2 regions of the Paenibacillus sp. RUD330 genome follow, and region 1 is predicted to be linked to the other one. Evidence: riboswitches for the same ligand, from Rfam matches in the RefSeq annotation. Region 1 holds a riboswitch; the other holds the start of a gene.
What was found. A riboswitch is a leader RNA that binds a small molecule or an ion and turns the genes downstream of it on or off. The one in region 1 is predicted to bind FMN.
Positions count from the first base shown of each region.

Region 1 (9,968 bases):
CGTCGGATTCGTGACGACAAGCCGGATCCGGTGGCGGCGGTGCAGCTCCGGGAGCGCTTCCGGCGTGAGGCCGTCCTTGTCGACCGGCAGCCGGACCATCGAGATGCCGGCTTCCGCGAATACGCCCATCGCGTACAAATAAGACGGGCCTTCGACCGCTACGGCGTCCCCCGGCTCCAGCATCGCCCTCGCGACGAGGCCGAGCGAATGCTTGACGCCGCCTGTCAGGAGCAGCTCATCCGGCTTCGCCGCCAGCGAAGGGCCGAGCGACGGATGGTAGGCGAGCGCTTCTCTCAAGCCGCGATCGCCCAGCGGATCGTCCCTGTAGCTGAACGGCCGGCTCCAATCAAGCTCTCCCGACAGCCGCTCCAGCAGCTCCAGAGGCATCAGGCTGCGATGCAGCTCTCCTTGGGTGAGGTCGATCACGCCTTCTCCCGGCGCCTCGTTGACGGCCTCCTGCAGCCGGCAGGAAGGATTGTATCTCCGGCGCAAATAGCGGATCCAATCCGGCTGCCGCTCCCCCTGCTCCCACATCGAGTCGCTGACGCTCGTCCCGCTGCCCGGGCGCGACTGGACGAGGCCGAGCGCCCTCAGCTCGCCGTAGGCCGCCTGGACCGTGCTGCGATTGACCGCCAGCCTGAGGGCAAGATCCCGTTCGGCCGGAAGCTTCGAGCCCGGAGGCAGCAGCCCGCTGCGAATCTGCTCCTCATAGTGCCGGCATATCTGGATATAGACGGAGTCTGAGCCGGTTGGATCCGGTTTCCAGAACATGGGCGTCCCCCCTTTCGGTTTCATTATAGCGCCTCCATGAATTGGATGGGCAAAATTTCCTCCAATTGGCTGGTGCGCCCAGCCAGCCGAACCGCTATGATGGCAACAAAACAGAGGGGGGACCGTCATGCTGTTCAAGGAACCGAAATTCGCCTGGCTGCTTCTGGCCGTCTTGTGGTGCTTTACCTTCGCAGGCTCGCTGGGCCGCATCGTCATCGCCTTTTTCCAGCCGGAAATTACCGCCGATCTCGGCGTCGAACGGGACTTTCTCGGCTTTACGTGGTCGACCGCCATCGTGCTGACCGCCGTATGCGCGCCGCTCGGGGGCCTTCTCGCCGACCGCAAAGGCTACGCAGCGGCGATGGGAACCTCCGCCGCGATGAACGTCCTCGGCGCCGCCTCGGTGCTGTTCATTCCCGGCACGCTCGGATATTGGCTCGGGAACGGCTTGCTTGCCGGATTGAGCGGGCTCGGAGCCACCTCGGCCTACATGCTCGTGCAGGACTGGTTCCGCCATCATCGAGCGAAGGCGCTCGCTCTGCTCGGCAGCGCCGGATCGCTCGGCCTGGCCGTGCTGACGCCGCTGCTGACGCAAGGCCACAAGTACGAGTGGAGACAGCTCTATGGTGTGCTGCTCTTCGTCCACCTGCTGTTCCTGCCTTTGGCGGCGCTCGTCTTCCGGAGCCGGGCGGCAAGCCGGCATGGCGATATGGAACAGGCTCCTCCCCCCGAGAACAATGGGCTCTCCGCAGCTCCTGCAACAACCCTTCCACGTGAGGACGGCCAAAAGCCGCCTGCCGCAGCTCCGTCCGGAAGCTCCGGCGCCGCTCCCGCGGTCTCTCCCCGGAGCTGGCTGGAGAAGTCCGCCGCGCTGCTGGACATGGCCCGAAACCGCGTGTTTCTCGCCGTCTCCTTCTCTCTCCTTGCCTGCGGCTTCAGCATGGGCACCGTGGAAATGAACCTGGCAGCCATCCATCAGCACTCGCATGTGCCGGCAGCGGCAATCGCCGCCTCCCTCAGCCTGCTCGGCGTCCTCGAAGTTTGCGGCGGGCTCCTGTTCTCCTATTTCCTGGACCGCTCCTCCCGATCTTCAGCGCTGGCTTTGCTGTTTGGAGTCCGCGTCCTCGCCTTCTCCCTGCTGCTTCCCCATCTGCAGCTGTCGCCTGTATTTTTCTCGCTGCTCTTCGGCGCAAGCTATGTTGGCGCCGTATCGGGCGGCATTCTGCTCGCGGAGGAGAGCGCCGGCGGACCGGGCGGGCTGCGCACCGGCTTTCTGCTGCTCGTCCATCAGCTCGGAGGAGCGGCTGCCGCGCTCGGAGGAGGCATCCTTTACCGGCTTCAGCATTCGTACCAGACCGTCATAACCGTCAATCTGATATTGAGCGCGCTGTCTTTCCTCTTCTTTCTCCTGCTCTCCCGGCATCTTGCCGCAAGACGCCGCCCATCGAGCGGCAGCTCATCGAAGCTGGAGGCCTCGGGCTGACGCCGCAGCCGGGCGAGCCGCGGCCCGCTTCGCATGCGGTTTCATGGACAGCAGCCTGCGGAAATGGTGCGGACGAGATGTTTACGATCCGGGAACGAATACCCGCGGCATGCGGAGCCGCGATAGCGAGGAAAGGACCATCCCGATCCGCCATAGCCAAGGATGGATTGCCTGTCCCGCGCCTCCAGCGGGAATGCAAAAAGGGCCGTCCCACGATGGGGACAGCCCTTGGCCGGCTTCCGGATCAAGCGACGTCGAACGTGCTGCGCTTGATGATATGGAGATCGTCTCCGGAATAGATATGGATGTAGATGACGTATTTGCCCGGCTTATCGAACGTATGCGTGACCTCGTACTGTCCCTGGGCCTTCTTCTTGGATGTGATCAGAATAGGGAGCTCCTGCTCCGTTTCTTCCCGGATGTCGAAGTCGATCTTCAGGTTCTCTTCCGTAACCAGTCCCTCGATCGCCGCCGTCAGCTGCAGCGGCGTTCCGGCCACGGCTGCCGGGTCGCTCGTAATCGCGACCTTGACCGCCGATTCGTCCTGATATGGAGCGTTGCCGGAAGATCCGCAGCCCGCCGCGACCAGAAGCATGAGAACCGCGAGCGCCGCGAATGTCCATTTCTTCATGACCTGTATTCCCCTTTCCCTGTTGCGCTTGTCCTTCTTATTATACCTGGGCAGAAGCGCTGCTGCTCCTTGCAACCATGAACTTTTCTTGTCGAGTGCTGTCGCCTTGTGATATAATTCACGCAACTGAATATGAACCTTCGGGGCAGGGTGCAATTCCCTACCGGCGGTGACGGCGCGAACGCGCGCCGAAGCCCGCGACTCCCGGAACTGCGAATGCGGATCCGGGACTGACTTGGTGAGAATCCAAGGCCGACGGTGACAGTCCGGATGAGAGAAGGTTTAATGCGCTTCGTGCCACGATCATGGCGAGGCGTATTATTTCGTGCCCCCGCCATTTGTCTTCTGGCGGGGGTTATGAGCTTCTACGAGGTTCAATTCAAAAACCCGCCACTGGAGGTTGTTGAATTGAAAGACACAGCTACGCTCGACCGTCCGCTCAGCGCGGACAAAGGCCTGTTCACCCGCAGCCGCGGCATTTGGTACGTCGTTCTCGGCGCGACGCTCTGGGGAGTCGATCCCCTCTTCCGCATCCTGCTCCTGAAAACCTTCACGTCTCCGCAGATCGTTTTCCTGGAGCATCTTCTGCTGTCTCTCTATGCCGTACCGGTCCTTATCCATTATCGTCATCAGCTCACCGGCAAGCTCACTCTCGGCGTCGTCGGAGCCCTGTTCTTCGTCTCCTGGGGCGGCTCCGCCATCGCGACGGTGCTGTTCACCTCCGCGTTCACGATGGGCAACTTCAACGCCGTCCTGCTGCTGCAGAAGCTGCAGCCGCTGCTGGCCATCATTCTCGCCCGCTTCATGCTCAAGGAATCCTTCCCGGCCCGCTTTTCCTGGTATCTGCTCGTCGCGCTCGCCGGAACGTACCTGCTTACATTCGGCTTCCATGCTCCGCAGCTCGGCCTGCATGATCTCGGCTCCCAGGCAGCCCTGTATTCCATCGGCGCCGCTTTCCTATGGGGCGGATCGACCGTCATGGGCAAATACCTGCTGCAGAAGAAGCTCGGCTTCCATATCGTCACTTCGCTCCGCTTCCTGCTCGCCATCCCGCTGCTCGGCGTTCTGCTGCTGGCCGCCGGAGATGCCTGGAAGCCGCTCGGCAGCTCGGGCACGGCTGCGATCCTCATTGTCAACCTGCTCTTCCAGGCTTTCATTCCCGGGCTGCTGAGCATGCTGCTATATTATAAAGGGCTCTCTTCGACCAAGGCTTCCATCGCCACGCTGGCCGAGCTCGCCTTCCCTGCCGTCGGCGTCCTCATCAACTGGATCGCTTTCGGATCCGTGCTCAAGGTCCATGAGCTGATCGGCTTCCTGCTCATCTGGGGCGTGCTCGTCATGCTCAGCCGCAGCACGGCCAGAGCCGCCGCAGAGCAGCCCGCCGCCTAATGTCCGGCTTCGCCGCCGGACTGCTCTCCATCCGCATCATGCCGATGCCGCTCACCATCGATTGCCTCTCCGTCCGCATCATGCCGATGCCGCTCGAGATCGATCGCTCCGCGCAAGCCTTCTTCGATGCCTTCCGCGGCCAGCAATGCCCTTTGAAGCTCGCCGGCATCTCCCGGCAGCGACACGGAGCCAGCCGCGTTGACGACACGATGCCAGGGCAGCCCGTACTTCTCCCCCATGGAATGGAGGATGCGGACGACCTGGCGGGCGGCGCGCGGGCTTCCGGCCGCTGCCGCGACCGAGCCGTAGGTCATGACCTTGCCTTCCGGGATGGCGCCGACGACCCGGATCACTTTCTCCGTAAAAGGCTGCATATTCTCTCCCCCATAAGTAGAGCTAGAGCCCGCGCTGACCAGCAGCCGCGGGCTCTTGCCTGTTTATCCGTTTGCTTCGGAATCGGCGATATGTGCCATGCAGAACGTCTCCAGTTCGGCGAGCTCTTCATCCTCAAGGCCGAAGTCCAGCAGCCGGTCGCTGCCCCGCTCACGGATTTCATGGCGGATGATGGAGCCTCCCGCTCCTTCCTGCTTGTACACCGCGCGCACGTACAGGCCGCTCGGCGAGTACAGCTCGTCCTCTTCGTCGACCTCGATCTGAAGCAGGTATTCATACCGCTGTCCGTCCAGAATGCCGAACGGATCCTTGATTTTCTCCACGCTGAATTCCGTAATTTCCATGTCAATTCTCCTCCTGTAACGTTCCTTCGGGCAATACCGACACGACGGCTTCCCGAACTTGACGGTCAAGCAGCTGCGAGGACAGGATGACGACTTCCCCGCTGTCGCCGCGCGACCGGATCAGCCTCCCGATCCCTTGCCGCAGCCTCAGCTGCATGAACGGAACCTCGATTTCCTCGAAGGCGCTCTCCGCCGCTTGGCGCCGGGCGTTGAAGACCGGATCACGCGGCGGCCAAGGCAGATCCCAGACGACGACAAGCGACAGCGACGGACCCGGCACATCGAGTCCTTCCCATAGGGTATGGGCGCACAGGACGCTTTCCTCGTCTTGCTGGAAAGCCGTGATCAGGCTGCTTATTTCCGCCGTGCCTTCGAAGTGCAGGCGGTAATCCATCATCTCCGGCGCTCCGGCGGCCCAGTCCCGGAACGACTCCAGCTGCTTGCGGGACGGGAAGAGAAGGAGCGCCCTTCCTCCGCTGTGGCGGAGCGCATCGACCGTGCGCCGCCTCTTGTCCTCCGCTGCCGCGGCAGGATCGAGATGGATCTCCATCTGGGAAGCATAATCGTACGGAGACGGAGTGCTGAAGCTCAAGTAATCCTCGATTCCGAGCGTATCGGCCGCATAATGGAAGGAGCCACCCGCCGACAGCGTAGCCGAGGAGAAGATGATCGGCATCGATTTGGCGAATACCCGCTCCCGAAGCACTTCCTTGACCAGCCTCGGCATCATGACCAGCGTCAAGCCGTCCGGATCCGGCAGCAGCCAGGTGATGAGCCCTTCCGGCTTCTCGAACAGCGCCAGAGCCGTGCCGATCATATCGAGATGCTCTTCCACGATCGTCAGGTGATAGCCGTCCAGGGTGAACAAGCCGCTCTCGAATACGAGCTGCTCCTCGATCTCCTCCAGCAAGGAGCGGAATGCGCGGATTTCCCGGAGCAAGCCCGGCGTCAGCTCGAACTCCAGACGTTCGGAGCCTTCGACGGGAGAGCTGGCCTGCTGCAGGCGACGGAACAGCTCCTCGCTGCGGGTGATGGCGTCCTCGATCGCATATGCCAGCTTTTCGCGGATGTCGTTCTGCAGCAGACGGCTGATGATGGATTCAAATACCGAGTGCTGGAGCTTGTAGGTCAATGCGTTCTGAGCCGCCGTCTCCAGCAGATGGCCTTCATCGAATACGACCGAGCTGTGCTCGGGCAGCAGCGGCAGCTGGCCTTCCCGCTTGCGCGCTTCGGCCGTCCACACATGCTCCATGTAGAAATCATGGGAGCAGATGATAAGATCGGGCGACTTCCGGTAATGGTCGCGCGACAGCGTCATGCCGCAGCGATGGCGCTGCGGGCAGACGAAGCAGTCCTGGAACACGTCCCAGCCGATCTTCGACCAGCGGGCGTCGTCGAGCCCGGCATAGTCCTTGCGGCTGCCGTACGGGTGGAAGGCCTGCAGCGTGTCGGGCTTGCGCACGAATTCGGGAAGCGACTCGTAAATCGCCTCGTAGCCTTCGTCGCCCCGTACGTCGTCGAGCTTGTTCAGGCACAAATACTGGCTTTGCGACTTCGCCATCCGGGCGTCCACCTGCAGGTCCAGGTAAGCCGCCAGCTTGGCGATGTCTCCCTCCGCCTTCGTCAGCTGCTCGATCAGCGATTCGTCGGCGCAAGCGATGACAGCGGGCCTGCGGGTATACCTCGCATATGCGACGGCATAGAGCAGGTAGACGAGTGTTTTACCCGTGCCGACGCCGGCCTCGGCGAACAGCGTTTTCTTTTCCTTATAGGCCCTTTCCAGCTGGAAAGCCATGTAAATCTGCTCATCGCGGACTTCAAAGCCGGCTTCAGGCAGAATATCGTAGAAAACATCCGAGATCCAGTCGCTGGCTTGCTCGATGAAGGGACGGGTCGGATCAAATTCAAAAGGATATGGGGTCAAATGCGCTGCAGCCTCCGCTTGGTTCTAGATTTCTGCGGGGCAGCGTCATGCCCCGTCATGGACTCATGTATCTTCCGCCGCTGATGCCGAGATCGGCCAGCTTGCCGGAATCGGCTTGCAGCAAAAAGGAATTGCTGCCCTCGGCGGCATTCCATTCCATGCCCAGAACCATGCCTTCGCCGGTACGCGCGACAAAGCGCAAGGAAAAGGATTCCGGGCTCATGCTGCCGCCGTCATCCACGGTCCACGTAGAATTTTCATCATAATCCGCCGGGAAGTCCTTGTAAAGGGGTTTCGATTCCTCCGGTACGAGAACAAGGCTCGCCAGCATGCTTTTTTGATCCCGCGCGAACTGGATCAGCAGCAGATCCATCGCATTTCCGTTTCTGCCGATCCGGCCGATCGTCCAGGCCTGGTCGACCTTCCGTTTCTTTTGCTGGGCAATGGCCTTCAGCAGAGCGGCGTCCGGCTTGGCATCCTTCTTATCCTCGACCGGGATAAAGGCTTCCGGCGCGGCTCGGCCGCGAAGCATATAATAGGTAGCGTTCGGCTGGGCAGTCCCTTGTTCAACCTGGAACACGTATCCCTTCATATGGACAAAGTTGGATGCCGTCTGCCTCCCGTTATCCTTCTCGTCTCCTTGCTCCACTCCCGCGTAAGACACCGGCAGCGTCTTGCCGCCTGCTCCCGCAGCGGTCTTGATCGAAGACAGGACATCCGGATCGATCTCTCCCCGGATATCCGGCACGATCATCAGCTTCGTTCCCGTCTCGTCGGCAAAGCTGAAGTAGGGGGACAAGGATTTTTCCCCAAGAGCAGGAGCCGCTGACGCGGAGCTCCCGGAATCAGGCGGCGGCGAAGCGGACGGCTTTCCGGATGCAGCCGGTTTCGGCGCGCTCGCTGACGGTGACGGCGATTCTGCCGCATTCGGCGCGCTCGCTGACGGTGACGGCGATTCTGCCGCATTCGGCGCGCTCGCTGACGGTGATGGCGATTCTGGCGCTTCCTGTCCGTCTCTGCTCGGACCAGGCGAGGAGGATGGAGCGATTGAAGCTGCATCCATGCCGGTGCTGCCTCCTGGCGTTCCGCCCTTGTTGTCTCCTCCGCTGCAGGCGGAGAGCGACGCCGCGAGCAAGACCGCTGCCGCGCACAATGCAGCCTTGCGGATTCCTGTCATTTGTCAGTCTCCTTTCCGTGTCGAGCCGATGGCGGCAATCTGCTGCGACTCCAGCACCGTCACTCCTGCGGGAGCGCTCTTCGCCGCCTCCAGCATCGCTGACGCTACCGTCGCCGCATGAACGGGCCGGTAGCGGGCCAGCTTGCCGACCATCAGCACCGACAGCGGCAGCGCCAGAGCCGCTGCCCATTTCTCGCCCGGCCTCCGCTCCTGGCGCTCCCCGAGCAGCTGGGAAGGCCTGAGCAGGATCAGACGCCGCAGACTCAGCTTCTCCAGCTGCCGCTCCAGCTCTCCCTTGACCCGGAGATAGAAATACCGGGAGCCCGGCGAAGCGCCGATCGACGATACGATGACAAGCGCGCCGGCTGCCTGCGAAGCCGCCGCTTCGGCAAGCCGCAGCGGGAGCTCGTAATCCACCCGTCGAAACGCCTCCTGCGTACCCGCTTTCTTGATCGTCGTGCCCGTGGCGATGAACAGGTCGTAGCCTGCCGGGATGCCTTCCAGACATTGCTCCGGCTGGCCGGATTCCATCGTCCTCTCCTCCAGCCTTGGATCCGACAGGCCCGTTGGACGGCGTCCGATCGCAACGACGTTGGCGTAGCTGCCTTCGGCAAGCAGCAGCTTGAGCAGCTCGCGGCCGACAAGGCCGGTTCCTCCTGCAACAACCGCAGTTTCTCCCATAGTGCGATCTCCTTTCCGCCTCATGATATCCATTTATTTCATTTCGCCGCTCGGAAAGCAATTTGACCCTCTACTTGGAAACAGACGTGCAGAAGAAGCAAAAGGGTTCGGATGCAGCCTATCCGAGCAGTAAACGGCATGAAAAATAAGGTGAACGGGTTTTCTGCTCAGATGGCTGCTTCAACCGCAGAAGCTCCGGGTTGGACGGATTTACCTGCCTATTCCGCTGCTCCGACCGCCCGCTTATTTAGCTGCTCCCGCCGCCGAGACTTCATTCCGGACAGGCTCGGCAGCTACTCGGCTGCCTGCAATAAGCTCAAGCAAACGCAAAAACCGCTTCTGCGGCGGCAGAAGCGGTGAAATCCAAGCGAAGCGGACAGCCTACTTCCCGAGCACGCGGAAGGTTCCGGTGCCGAAGGCGCATAAATCCCCTTGCTCCGTACGAGCGTATGCCTGCGTGCTGATCATCTTGCGGGATTGATGGACGATCTCCGCCGAGACGACCAGCCGCCCTTCCCTGATCGGCGAGACATAATTAAGGTTCAGGTTCGTCGTCACGACAGCCGTCTCCGGATGGGCAGCCATCGCGACCATCCCCATCGCGGAATCGATCAGCGTCGCATATACCCCGCCATGCAGAATGCCGATCAGGTTCATATGATGCGGCTGGACATCGAGGCAGACGACGCATTTGCCGTTTTCCAGCTGCTGCATCTCGGCGCCGAGAAAGCCCCAGAACGATTCTTTCGCCGCTTCCTCCCAGATCGCCATTTGTTTGGCCAGGATCGATGAATCCGCTTCCAACTTGTTGTCCATCCGGCATTCTCCCTTCAGACGGCGCTTCAATCCTTTGCCGTTTTCTCCTTCTCCTGCTCTTCCTCGATCAGCTTGCGCCGAAGCACCTTGCCTACGAGCGTCTTGGGCAGCGCCGCGCGGAATTCGTACACCTTGGGCACTTTGTAGGCGGCAAGCCTTTCCTTGCAAAACGCCTTCAACGCCTGAGCATCCTCCTGCGCGCCGCTCCTGAGCACGATATAAGCCTTCACCGTCTCTCCCCGGTAAGGGTCGTTGATGCCGGCGACGATCGCCTCCTCGACGTCGGGATGCTCGAACAGCACTTCCTCCACCTCCCGGGGATAGATATTATACCCTCCCGCGATGATGAGATCCTTGCG
Region 1 is NZ_CP022655.2:2,886,541-2,896,508, forward strand. It holds gene CIC07_RS13035 (aminotransferase-like domain-containing protein) at 1-771, opposite strand, end outside; gene CIC07_RS13040 (MFS transporter) at 899-2,254, shown strand; gene CIC07_RS13045 (hypothetical protein) at 2,499-2,885, opposite strand; FMN riboswitch at 3,018-3,171, shown strand; gene CIC07_RS13050 (DMT family transporter) at 3,294-4,274, shown strand; gene CIC07_RS13055 (MGMT family protein) at 4,271-4,648, opposite strand; gene CIC07_RS13060 (DUF6509 family protein) at 4,712-5,011, opposite strand; gene CIC07_RS13065 (ATP-dependent DNA helicase) at 5,013-6,935, opposite strand; gene CIC07_RS13070 (hypothetical protein) at 6,991-7,734, opposite strand; gene CIC07_RS13075 (hypothetical protein) at 7,781-8,086, opposite strand; gene CIC07_RS13080 (NAD-dependent epimerase/dehydratase family protein) at 8,116-8,793, opposite strand; gene CIC07_RS13085 (hypothetical protein) at 8,932-9,153, shown strand; gene CIC07_RS13090 (PaaI family thioesterase) at 9,175-9,609, opposite strand; gene CIC07_RS13095 (AMP-binding protein) at 9,636-9,968, opposite strand, start outside.

Region 2 (9,968 bases), 560 kb from region 1:
ATCCACGAGACAGTATTCGAGAATGACGGGGATCCCATTACGCTCATGGATCAGATCGCCGACGAATCCGGAGAGCGGTGGTTCGACCGGCTGGCGCTCAACGAAGCGATCGGCGGGCTGACCGAGAGGGAGCGCCTGATCGTATACCTGCGTTATTACCGGGATCAGACCCAGTCCGAGGTGGCCGGCAGGCTCGGCATCTCGCAGGTGCAGGTGTCGAGGCTCGAGAAGAAAATATTGCAATCGATCAAGGACCAGATCGCCCAATAGGGCGGCCTGGCCTTTTTTTTTCCGGGCGGACCTGCCGGTGGAGTGCGGGGATCGATTTGTCCCGGGACGAGTAACCTCATTCATCCTGTCCCATACTATCCATGCACAGGCAAATGCGGAAGGAGGCGGGAGAATGAAGGGCAAGCCGGCTGATCCGACGGAGACGAAGGTCTACCTGCGGATGAAAAAAAGAATAACGGTTCCGCCCGGAAGCACGGTCCGCCTCGGAGCGGTCGCACGGCTGCTCGCCGAACCGCCGCTGCTGGAGCGGCTGCAGCAGCTGCCGCTATACACCCACTGCAAGGAAGACGGCAACCGGGTCGTCATCGACGTGCTGCAGATCATCAAGACGCTGCGGGAGCAATCCCCGGCCACGATGGTGGAGACCTACGGCGATCCCCAGGTGCTCATCATGGTCGAGGAGAACGGGGCATCCGCATCGCCGCGCGCCGCCGTTCTGGTCGCCGCCTGGCTGCTGCTTTTTTTCGGAGCGGGTCTGGCCATCATGAACTTCCATACGGATGTCAGCATGAAAGAGGTCCATCAGCGGCTCGCCTTCCTGCTTACCGGCAAGGAGACGCTCCATCCGCTCTGGTTCCAGATTCCGTATTCGTTCGGCGTCGGGCTGGGGATGATCATTTTCTTCAACCGCATTTTCCGCCGGCGGTTCAACGAGGAGCCCAACCCGCTGGAGCTGGAAATGTATACCTATCAGGAGAATATCAACGCCTACGTCATTGCCGATGAGATGCGGAAGAAAGCGGGGAGAGTGGAGGAGAAAAGCGATGGCTGACCTGTGCGCGGGAATGTTCATGGGCGTGCTCGGCTTGGCCGGGGGCATCGCGGTCGGGAGCGGCATGGTGGCGCTGCTGATCGTCTTCGATCTGATTCCGAGGCTGGCGCAGCTTGCCCGGGCGTTCAGCAAAGCCGCCGTGTTCGAATCGGCTGTCGTCGGGGGCTCGGTGTTCTGGACCTGGGCGGATTTCTTCGAGTGGCGGATGCGCCTGCCGGTAGTCCTCGCCCTACCATTGCCGGGACTGCTGTGCGGCATCTTCATCGGCATGCTGGCCGCCGCCTTGACGGAAGTGATGAATGTGCTCCCGATTCTGGCCAAGCGGCTGCGGTTGACGGCATTTCTGGGCGCGCTCGTCATGGCGATGGTGATCGGCAAGACGGCGGGCTCTTTGTTCGATTGGCTCGTTTATCAGTGGTAGCTTGCACGTTGGCAATGCTTGGCATTGCTCTCATTCGGAACGATCAACATCATGACACGGCGGTGATTGCATTATGACGAAATGGCAGCGAGTGAAGCGGATCGGCGGAGAGGAAGGAAAGCCGGCGGAGAGCCGCGGAGAAAAAAGGGATATGTCCATCGACGAGGACTGGATGGAAGCTTTCCTGCTGGAGGGTGCGGGAGAGCTCGGAGATTTCGGCGAGCGGAGCGATGCTGCGGAGGAGGATCTGGCCGGAGCGCTTGTACCCGAAGCGCCGGATCGGGACGAACCGTTCAAGTCGACGGCGGACCGTCCGGCAAGCAGGCGCGAAGCCGAATCCGCAGACGAGGATTGGGCCAGCCTGCTGGCCGAGGAGGATAAATCCTTGCCGGCGAGACAGGCCGATCCGCATGCAGGAAGCAGCGGCAAGCCGCTGAATCATGGAGAGGCGGCTGCCTCCGATGGCCATGAACGGAAAGAGCTTGCCCCAGCAGAGGAGCATGAGGAAGCAAAGGTGCCGTTTGACGGCCCGGATGCCGGAAGCGCGCCCGATTCCAGCGGCAAGACGAAGCGCGGCAGGCTGGAAGCCGCCGATTCCGTCGAAGCTGATTTTGAAGAAGAGCATTCCGGCAAAGGAGATGCTGGCATAAGGGATTCGGGGAAAAGGGATTCCGGCAAAGGAGATTCCGTCGTAGGGGATCCGGAGAAGGGCAAGTCCGGCAAGGGCAAGCAAGCCGGGAAAAATTCCGCGCCTGGAACGAACGGAGATGCGCTGGAGCCGATCCCGGACGATATCGAGGAGTTCGTCGAGCGCCTGAAGGAGGAGGCCGGCTACAAGACGAGCTTCGACGTCATTGTCCGGCAGATGACCTTGGGCGGCAAAAAGACGGCTTTCTTCATGCTCAACGGCCTTTCAAGCGGCCAGCTGATGACCGAGATCCTCGAACGGCTCACCTTCCTGCAAGCGGACGCGGTTACGTCGCATGCGCTGGAGTCGTTCATGAATCTCTTCGTTCCGGCTGTGCAGGTCGAGCAGGAGAAGGACTGGAACATGATGATGACCGGCGTGCTGAGCGGCTCGACGGGCATGTATATCGACGGGGAATCGACGATGCTCATCATCGATACGAAGATGTTCCCGATGCGCGGTCCGGAGGAGCCTTCGCTGGAGCGCGTCGTCCGCGGCTCGCGCGACGGGTTCGTCGAGACGATGCTGATGAACGTGTCGCTCGTGCGCCGCAGGCTGAGGGATCCGATGCTCCGCCTGGAAAACATCCGGGTCGGAGAGCGGACAAGGAGCGACGTCTGCGTCGCTTATATCGACGACATCGCGGACAAGGAGCTCGTCGAATCGATCCGCGACAAGATCACGGCCGTCAAGCTTGACGGCATTCCGCTCGCGGACAAACAGCTGGAAGAGGCGACAGTCAAGCGCGGATGGAACCCGTACCCGCTTGTCCGTTATTCGGAGCGACCGGATGTGGTCGCCGCGCATTTGCTGGAAGGCAACGTCGCCGTATTCGTCGACACCTCTCCGAGCGTCATGATCCTGCCGACGACCTTTTTCGATCTGGTCCAGCATGCGGAAGAGAACAGGCAGACGCCGTTTATCGGAACTTATTTGAGATGGCTCCGCTTTTTCGGCATCATGGCTTCGCTGTTTCTCGTCCCGATCTGGCTGCTGTTCGCCATGAATCCGCATCTGCTTCCGCCCTCGCTGGCTTTCATCGGGCCGGCTAAGCTCAGCAAGCTGCCGCTGTTCGTCCAGTTCCTGCTGGCGGAAGCGGGCATCGATCTCATGCGGATGGCCGCGATCCATACGCCTACGCCGCTGGCGATGGCGATCTCGCTCGTGTCCGCGATTCTTGTCGGGGATATCGCCGTCCAGACCGGCCTGTTCATCAACGAGGTCATTCTGTACATGGCCATCGCCGCCATCGGCATGTTCGCCACGCCGAGCTACGAGCTCAGCCTCGCCAACCGGATCGTGAGGCTGCTGCTGATCTGCTTAGTGGCGGCCTTCCATATTCCCGGTCTTGTGCTGGGATGGACGGCCGTGTTCGTCCTGCTCGTCATGCAGCGTTCTTTCAACCGGCCCTACATGTGGCCCTTCATCCCATTCGATCCGAAAGGGATGATCAACATCATTCTGAGGATGCCGGTCATGAAAAACAAAAAGCGTCCCAACCTGCTTCGTCCGCAGCAGCGGGACAAGATGCCCGATGCCGAGGGAGGCTGAGGCGGCAGGCTTTCGGCGGAGCCGGTCGAAAATGCAACAAATGCAAATGAAAGGACACAAAATCCATTTCTCCTCCAAACGGGGGTCGTTTATACTTGGATCACATTGATAAACGATTCCCTCCGGCGGAGGGCGGAAAGAAGGTGCTCTTTTCATGTATTTGCACGGAACAGCCCAAGTCAACGAGCAGGGCCGCCTGGAAATCGGCGGCTGCGATACGAAGGATCTGGCGGAACAGTACGGCACTCCGCTCTATATTGTGGATGAGGCACTTGTGCGTCAGCGTGCAAGGGAATATGTCGACGCATTCAAGGCTTCCGGCTTCAAGTTCCAGGTTGCCTACGCAAGCAAGGCGTTCAGCACCGTGGCGATGTGCGCTATTGCCGAGCAGGAAGGGATGTCTCTCGACGTCGTATCCGACGGAGAGCTGCACACCGCTCTGCAGGCCGGCTTCCCGGCGGAGCGCATCCACTTCCACGGCAACAACAAGACGCCTTTCGAGATCGAGATGGCCATCGACGCCGGAATCGGCTGCTTTGTAGTGGACAACTTCACCGAGCTCGAGCTGCTGAACGCAATCGCCGGGTCCAAAAGCCGCAAAGTCAGCATTCTGCTGCGGATCACACCGGGGGTAGAAGCGCATACCCATGACTACATCTCCACGGGACAGCAGGATTCGAAGTTCGGCTTCGATCTTGCGGCCGGTGCCGCCTATCGTGCCGTAGAGACAGCGTCCAAGCTCGAAAATCTCGTGCTCCTGGGCATTCACTCCCATATCGGCTCCCAAATTTTCGAAGTGGAAGGATTCCGCATGGCGGCTGCCAAAGCGGCTGAATTCGCTGTCGAAGTCCGAGACAAGCTGGGCCATATCTTCCGCGTCATCAACCTCGGCGGCGGCTTCGGCATCCGCTACACGGAAGAGGATGCCCCGCTTCCGGCCGGAACTTATATCGCCGCGATCACCGATGCGATCCGCTCCAACTTCTCCGCAGCCGACTACCCGCTGCCCGAGATCTGGATCGAGCCGGGCCGCAGCATCGTCGGCGATGCCGGCACGACGCTGTACACCGTCGGCACGTTCAAGGAAATTCCCGGCGTGCGCAAGTATGTTGCCGTCGACGGCGGCATGACCGACAATCCGCGCCCTGCGTTGTATGAGTCCAAATACGACGCCGTGCTTGCGAACCGCGCTTCCGAGCCTGCGAGCGAGACCGTTTCCGTAGCGGGCAAATGCTGCGAGAGCGGCGACATGCTCATCTGGGACCTGGAGCTGCCGAAGGCGGAGAGCGGCGATCTGCTGGCTGTATTCTGCACAGGCGCCTACAACTACGCCATGGCGAGCAATTACAACCGCATCCGCCGTCCGGCTGTCGTTCTCGTCAAGGACGGACAGTCCGACCTCGCCGTGCAGCGCGAATCGCTGGAGGACATTTCACGGAATGACCTTCTGCCGGAGCGCCTGCGCAAGGCCGGCGTCCAATCCTTCTCGTAAAAGCAAAGCCCTTCGGAGAAACCCGCGTTTCAAACGTCGGGCTTCTCTTTTATTTTGTAATTCCGTCAGCCTCTCGATCTCCAAGGATATTACCGGCCGCCGGCCGTTTTGCTTTTCGAGAATAGAACCCGCGTAGACCCGCGTCTTCTCTCTACTCCTGCGCAAACGGAGCTGTCCTACATCTCGGCCGGCGGCCGTTTTGCTTTTCGAGAATAGAACCCGCGTAGACCCGCGGCTTCTCTCTACTCCTGCGCAAACGGAGCTGTCCTACATCTCGGCCGGCGGCCGTTTTGCTTTTCGAGAATAGAACCCGCGTAGACCCGCGTCTTCTCTCTACTCCTGCGCAAACGGAGCTGTCGTACATCTCGGCCGGCGGCCGTTTTGCTTTTCGAGAATAGAACCCGCGTAGACCCGCGTCTTCTCTCTACTCCTGCGCAAACGGAGCTGTCCTACATCTCGGCCGGCGGCCGTTTTGCTTGGAATGCTGTCGTAGTGTATGATAGAATCCGTACATACCGTTAGAGGACAAGGAGTGACTATCATGGCAAAACAAGCAAAAATCACGCTGGAGAACGGCGGAGAAGTGGTTCTGGACCTGTTCGATAAGGACGCCCCGAACACGGTTGCCAACTTTGAAAAGCTCGCGAACGAGGGCTTCTACAACGGCCTGAGCTTCCACCGCGTCATTCCGGGATTCGTCGCTCAAGGCGGCTGCCCGAACGGCACCGGCACCGGCGGCCCCGGCTATACGATCAACTGCGAGATCAACCCGAACAAGCACGAGCGCGGTTCCCTCGCGATGGCGCATGCGGGACGCAATACGGGCGGCAGCCAGTTCTACATCTGCTACCAGCCGCAGCCGCATCTGGACGGACAGCATACCGTCTTCGGCAAAGTTGCCAAAGGCATGGAGTATGTCGATGCGTTCAACAACGGCACGAAAATGGCCAAAGTCGAAGTTTCCGAGGCTTAAGGAAGGCTTTGCCCGAATAGGCTGGCGGAGGGGGAACCCTCTGCCGGCCTTTTTTCGCCTTTTCCGCTGCCAAGAGGCTGGAAAGGCTTCAATTCCAAGCCGCCGACTTGCAATTTGGCTGGAGGCGAGGTAAGATGCAGAAGGAACAGTTATCATTCCGGATACAGTTTCACTCCGGCATGATCGTTCGACAGGTTTGAACCAAATACAGCGGTTTCCTTCGGGGTCGGGTGAAAGTCCCAACCGGCGGTGATCCGCCTGCGAGCGCAAGAGCACATGCTCCGCCTCCGCAGCGCGGCAAGTCCGTGACCCGATTGCCATTACCCCCAAGCTCTCGAGAGCCTGCGGCGCAAGGCAAGCGGTGGACCTGGTGAGATTCCAGGACCGACAGTATAGTCTGGATGGGAGAAGGAGCCGCTTTTGATGCTCGCCATGCCTTGTTCAAAGGCGTCTATTTGGCATCCGTCAGCGAAGGCCATCCCTCGGAATGGAGGATGACCGGCTTATTCGCGAACGCTTTTGCCAAGACTGCTGCTGATGCGGAGGCATGCATGCGGGAACAGCGACGGATGCCCGTCTGCTTTCCCCTGCCCTGGCAAGGAATCTTCTCTTTCCTTGCCGGCGTGATCATCCTAAGCGGACTCGATTTGCCCTCCACACCCCCGAAGGTTTAGCGTCGGGGGTGTTTTTGCGTTATGGAACGAATGGACGACGGATTTTATATGGATCTGGCCCTGGAGATGGCTGCAAGGACGACGGGCCAGACCTCGGTCAATCCGGTCGTCGGCTGCGTCGTCGTCAACAGCAGCCGCATCGTCGGCATCGGAGCGCATCTGAAACGGGGAGAAGGCCATGCCGAGGTTCATGCGCTCCATATGGCCGGCGAAGAGGCGGAAGGCTCGACCGTCTATGTGACGCTGGAGCCATGCAGCCACTACGGCCAGACGCCGCCTTGCTGCGACCGGATCATTGCCGCCCGCGCGGCCAAGGTCGTGATTGCGGCGATCGACCCTAATCCCGCTGTCGCGGGAAGCGGAGCCCGCAAGCTGCGCGAGGCCGGCATCGAGGTCGTCACCGGAGTCCGCGAGGCGGAATCCAGACGTCTGAATGAAGCGTTCAACAAATTCATTACGACCGGGCTCCCGTTCGTCACGCTCAAGACGGCTTCGACGCTGGACGGCAAAATCGCAGCGAAAAGCGGAGACAGCCGGTGGATTACCGGACCTGAATCGCGCGAGGCGGTCCATGCGCTGAGGCATCGGCATCAAGGCATCATGGTCGGGATCGGAACCGTGCTGGCCGACGATCCTTCGCTCAGCGCAAGGCTTTCCGTGCCGGCGCTCCAGCCGGTCCGGATCGTCGTCGATTCCACGCTGCGGCTCCCGCCGAAGGCCAAGCTGATGGATGGCGCCGCCCCGGTCATCGTGCTGGCGTCCGGCGCAGCCGACCCGGCGAAGCGGGCGGCTCTGGAAGCCGCCGGCGCCGAGGTGATCCTTTGCGGCAATGGCCGTACGGTCGACCTGAAGCTGGGAATGAAGCTGCTCGGCGAGAGAGAGATCGGCTCGATCCTCCTCGAAGGCGGGGGCAGGCTGAACGGCGGCATGCTGGACAACAGGCTCGTCGATCGGATCAGGCTGTTTTTCGCTCCGAAAATCATCGGAGGGGGAGCCGCTTCGCCGGGAAGCTTTGATTTCGGCGGGTTCCTGCGGATGGAAGAGGCGATAACCCTCGGGGATACGGAGATGGAGCGCTTCGGCGACGACTGGTGCTTGTCCGGAGCGCCGCTTTACGAAAGAGAAGGAGGCTGAGCGATGTTCACCGGCTTGATCGAAGAAATAGGCACTCTGCAGAGGGTGTCCCAGAGAGGCGAGGCGCTCTTGCTCACCATTGGAGCCTCCAAGGTTCTGGATGGCGTAGGCCTCGGGGACAGCATTTCCGTCAATGGAGTGTGCCTGACGGTTACTTCCTGGGACAGTCGAAGCTTCCATGTCGACGTCATGCCGGAAACGTACCGCCATACGAATCTGAAGGACCTCCCGGCCGGAAGCCCCGTCAATCTGGAACGCGCGATGGCGGCTGGAGGGAGATTCGGAGGGCATATCGTTCAAGGGCATGTGGACGGCACCGGCATGATCACGCAGCGCAGGGTCGACGCCAACGCGGTCGTGTTCCGGATCAAGCCTCATGACGACGCGCTTATGCGGTACGTCATTCCCCAGGGATCCATTACGGTCGACGGGATCAGCCTCACGGTAACCGGTACGGACGGCGGCGGGCTCGACGTATCGATCATCCCCCACACGCTGGCCCAGACGGTGCTTCAGCATAAAAAAGCCGGAGACACCGTCAACCTGGAAGGCGACATTGTCGGAAAATACGTGGATCATCTGCTTCATTACGGCAGCCGATCCGAATCCTCGCCTTCCGAGTCCCGTCCCTCCGGCGGTCTAAGCGCCGCATTCCTTGCCGATAATGGATTTATTTGAGACGCTTGAAGGGAGAGGACAGAAGTGGAACACTTTGACCATCAAGAAGGAGCGACACCGTTCGATACCGTCGAGGAAGCGATCCAGGAGCTGCTTGCAGGCAAGCCCGTCATCGTCGTCGACGACGAGGACCGCGAGAACGAAGGGGATCTGATCGCGCTGGCCGACAAGCTGTCTCCGGCCGTCGTCAATTTCATGATTACGGAGGCCCGCGGACTCGTCTGCGTGCCGATTACGGCGGCGAGAGCCGAGGAGCTGGAGCTGCCTCCGATGGTGTCGCAAAATACGGACTATCACGGGACGGCGTTCACGGTATCCGTCGACCACATCTCCACGACGACCGGAATATCCGCCCATGAGCGCGCGGAGACGATCAAGGCGCTGGTCGACGGGACGGCCAAGGCGGGCGACTTCCGCCGTCCCGGCCATATTTTCCCGCTGATCGCCAAGGACGGCGGGGTGCTGCGCCGGGCGGGACATACGGAAGCTGCGATCGATCTGGCCCGGCTGTGCGGCTCCAAGCCCGGAGCGGCGATCTGTGAAATCATCAAGGAAGACGGAACGATGGCCAGGCTGTCCGATCTGACCGCATTCAAGGAAAAGCACGGCTTGAAGCTCATAACGATTCAAGCTCTGATCCAGTACCGCCATCGCCGCGACAAGCTCGTCGAACGGGTGGTAGAAGTGAACATGCCGACCGACTTCGGTGTTTTCCGGGCTGTCGCCTACACCAACGAGACCGACGGGAAGGAGCATGTGGCCTTCGTGAAAGGAGAGATCGATTCCTCCAAGCCGACGCTTGTCCGCGTCCATTCGGAATGCTTGACGGGCGACGTCTTCCATTCGCGCCGCTGCGATTGCGGTCCGCAGCTGGCGGCGGCTCTCCGTCAGATCGAGGAAGCCGGCAGCGGCGTCCTGCTCTATATGAGGCAGGAAGGCAGAGGAATCGGGCTCATCAACAAACTCAAAGCCTACAAGCTGCAGGAGCAGGGATTCGATACCGTCGAGGCGAACCTGAAGCTCGGCTTCGGGGCAGACCTGCGCGACTACGGCATAGGAGCCCAGATCCTGCGCGACCTCGGCATTGCCGAGATGCGCCTGATGACGAACAATCCCCGCAAAATCCGCGGCCTGGAAGGCTATGGACTGAGCGTCGTGGAGCGGGTGCCGATCCAGATGGAGCGCAATGAAAGCAATGCGAACTATCTCCATACAAAAAAATCGAAGCTCGGCCATCTGTTGGAGTTTGAAATTTAAGCCGATTATCATAGAATAGAAAGGTGTGTTCGGTTCC
Region 2 is NZ_CP022655.2:2,322,536-2,332,503, forward strand. It holds gene sigF (RNA polymerase sporulation sigma factor SigF) at 1-270, shown strand, start outside; gene CIC07_RS10510 (stage V sporulation protein AA) at 404-1,063, shown strand; gene CIC07_RS10515 (stage V sporulation protein AB) at 1,056-1,484, shown strand; gene CIC07_RS10520 (spore germination protein) at 2,131-3,723, shown strand; gene lysA (diaminopimelate decarboxylase) at 3,878-5,215, shown strand; gene CIC07_RS10530 (peptidylprolyl isomerase) at 5,757-6,188, shown strand; FMN riboswitch at 6,401-6,605, shown strand; gene ribD (bifunctional diaminohydroxyphosphoribosylaminopyrimidine deaminase/5-amino-6-(5-phosphoribosylamino)uracil reductase RibD) at 6,884-7,996, shown strand; gene CIC07_RS10540 (riboflavin synthase) at 8,000-8,674, shown strand; gene CIC07_RS10545 (bifunctional 3,4-dihydroxy-2-butanone-4-phosphate synthase/GTP cyclohydrolase II) at 8,699-9,931, shown strand.
Region 2: another riboswitch for FMN. It lies ahead of ribD (bifunctional diaminohydroxyphosphoribosylaminopyrimidine deaminase/5-amino-6-(5-phosphoribosylamino)uracil reductase RibD); the one in region 1 lies ahead of CIC07_RS13050 (DMT family transporter).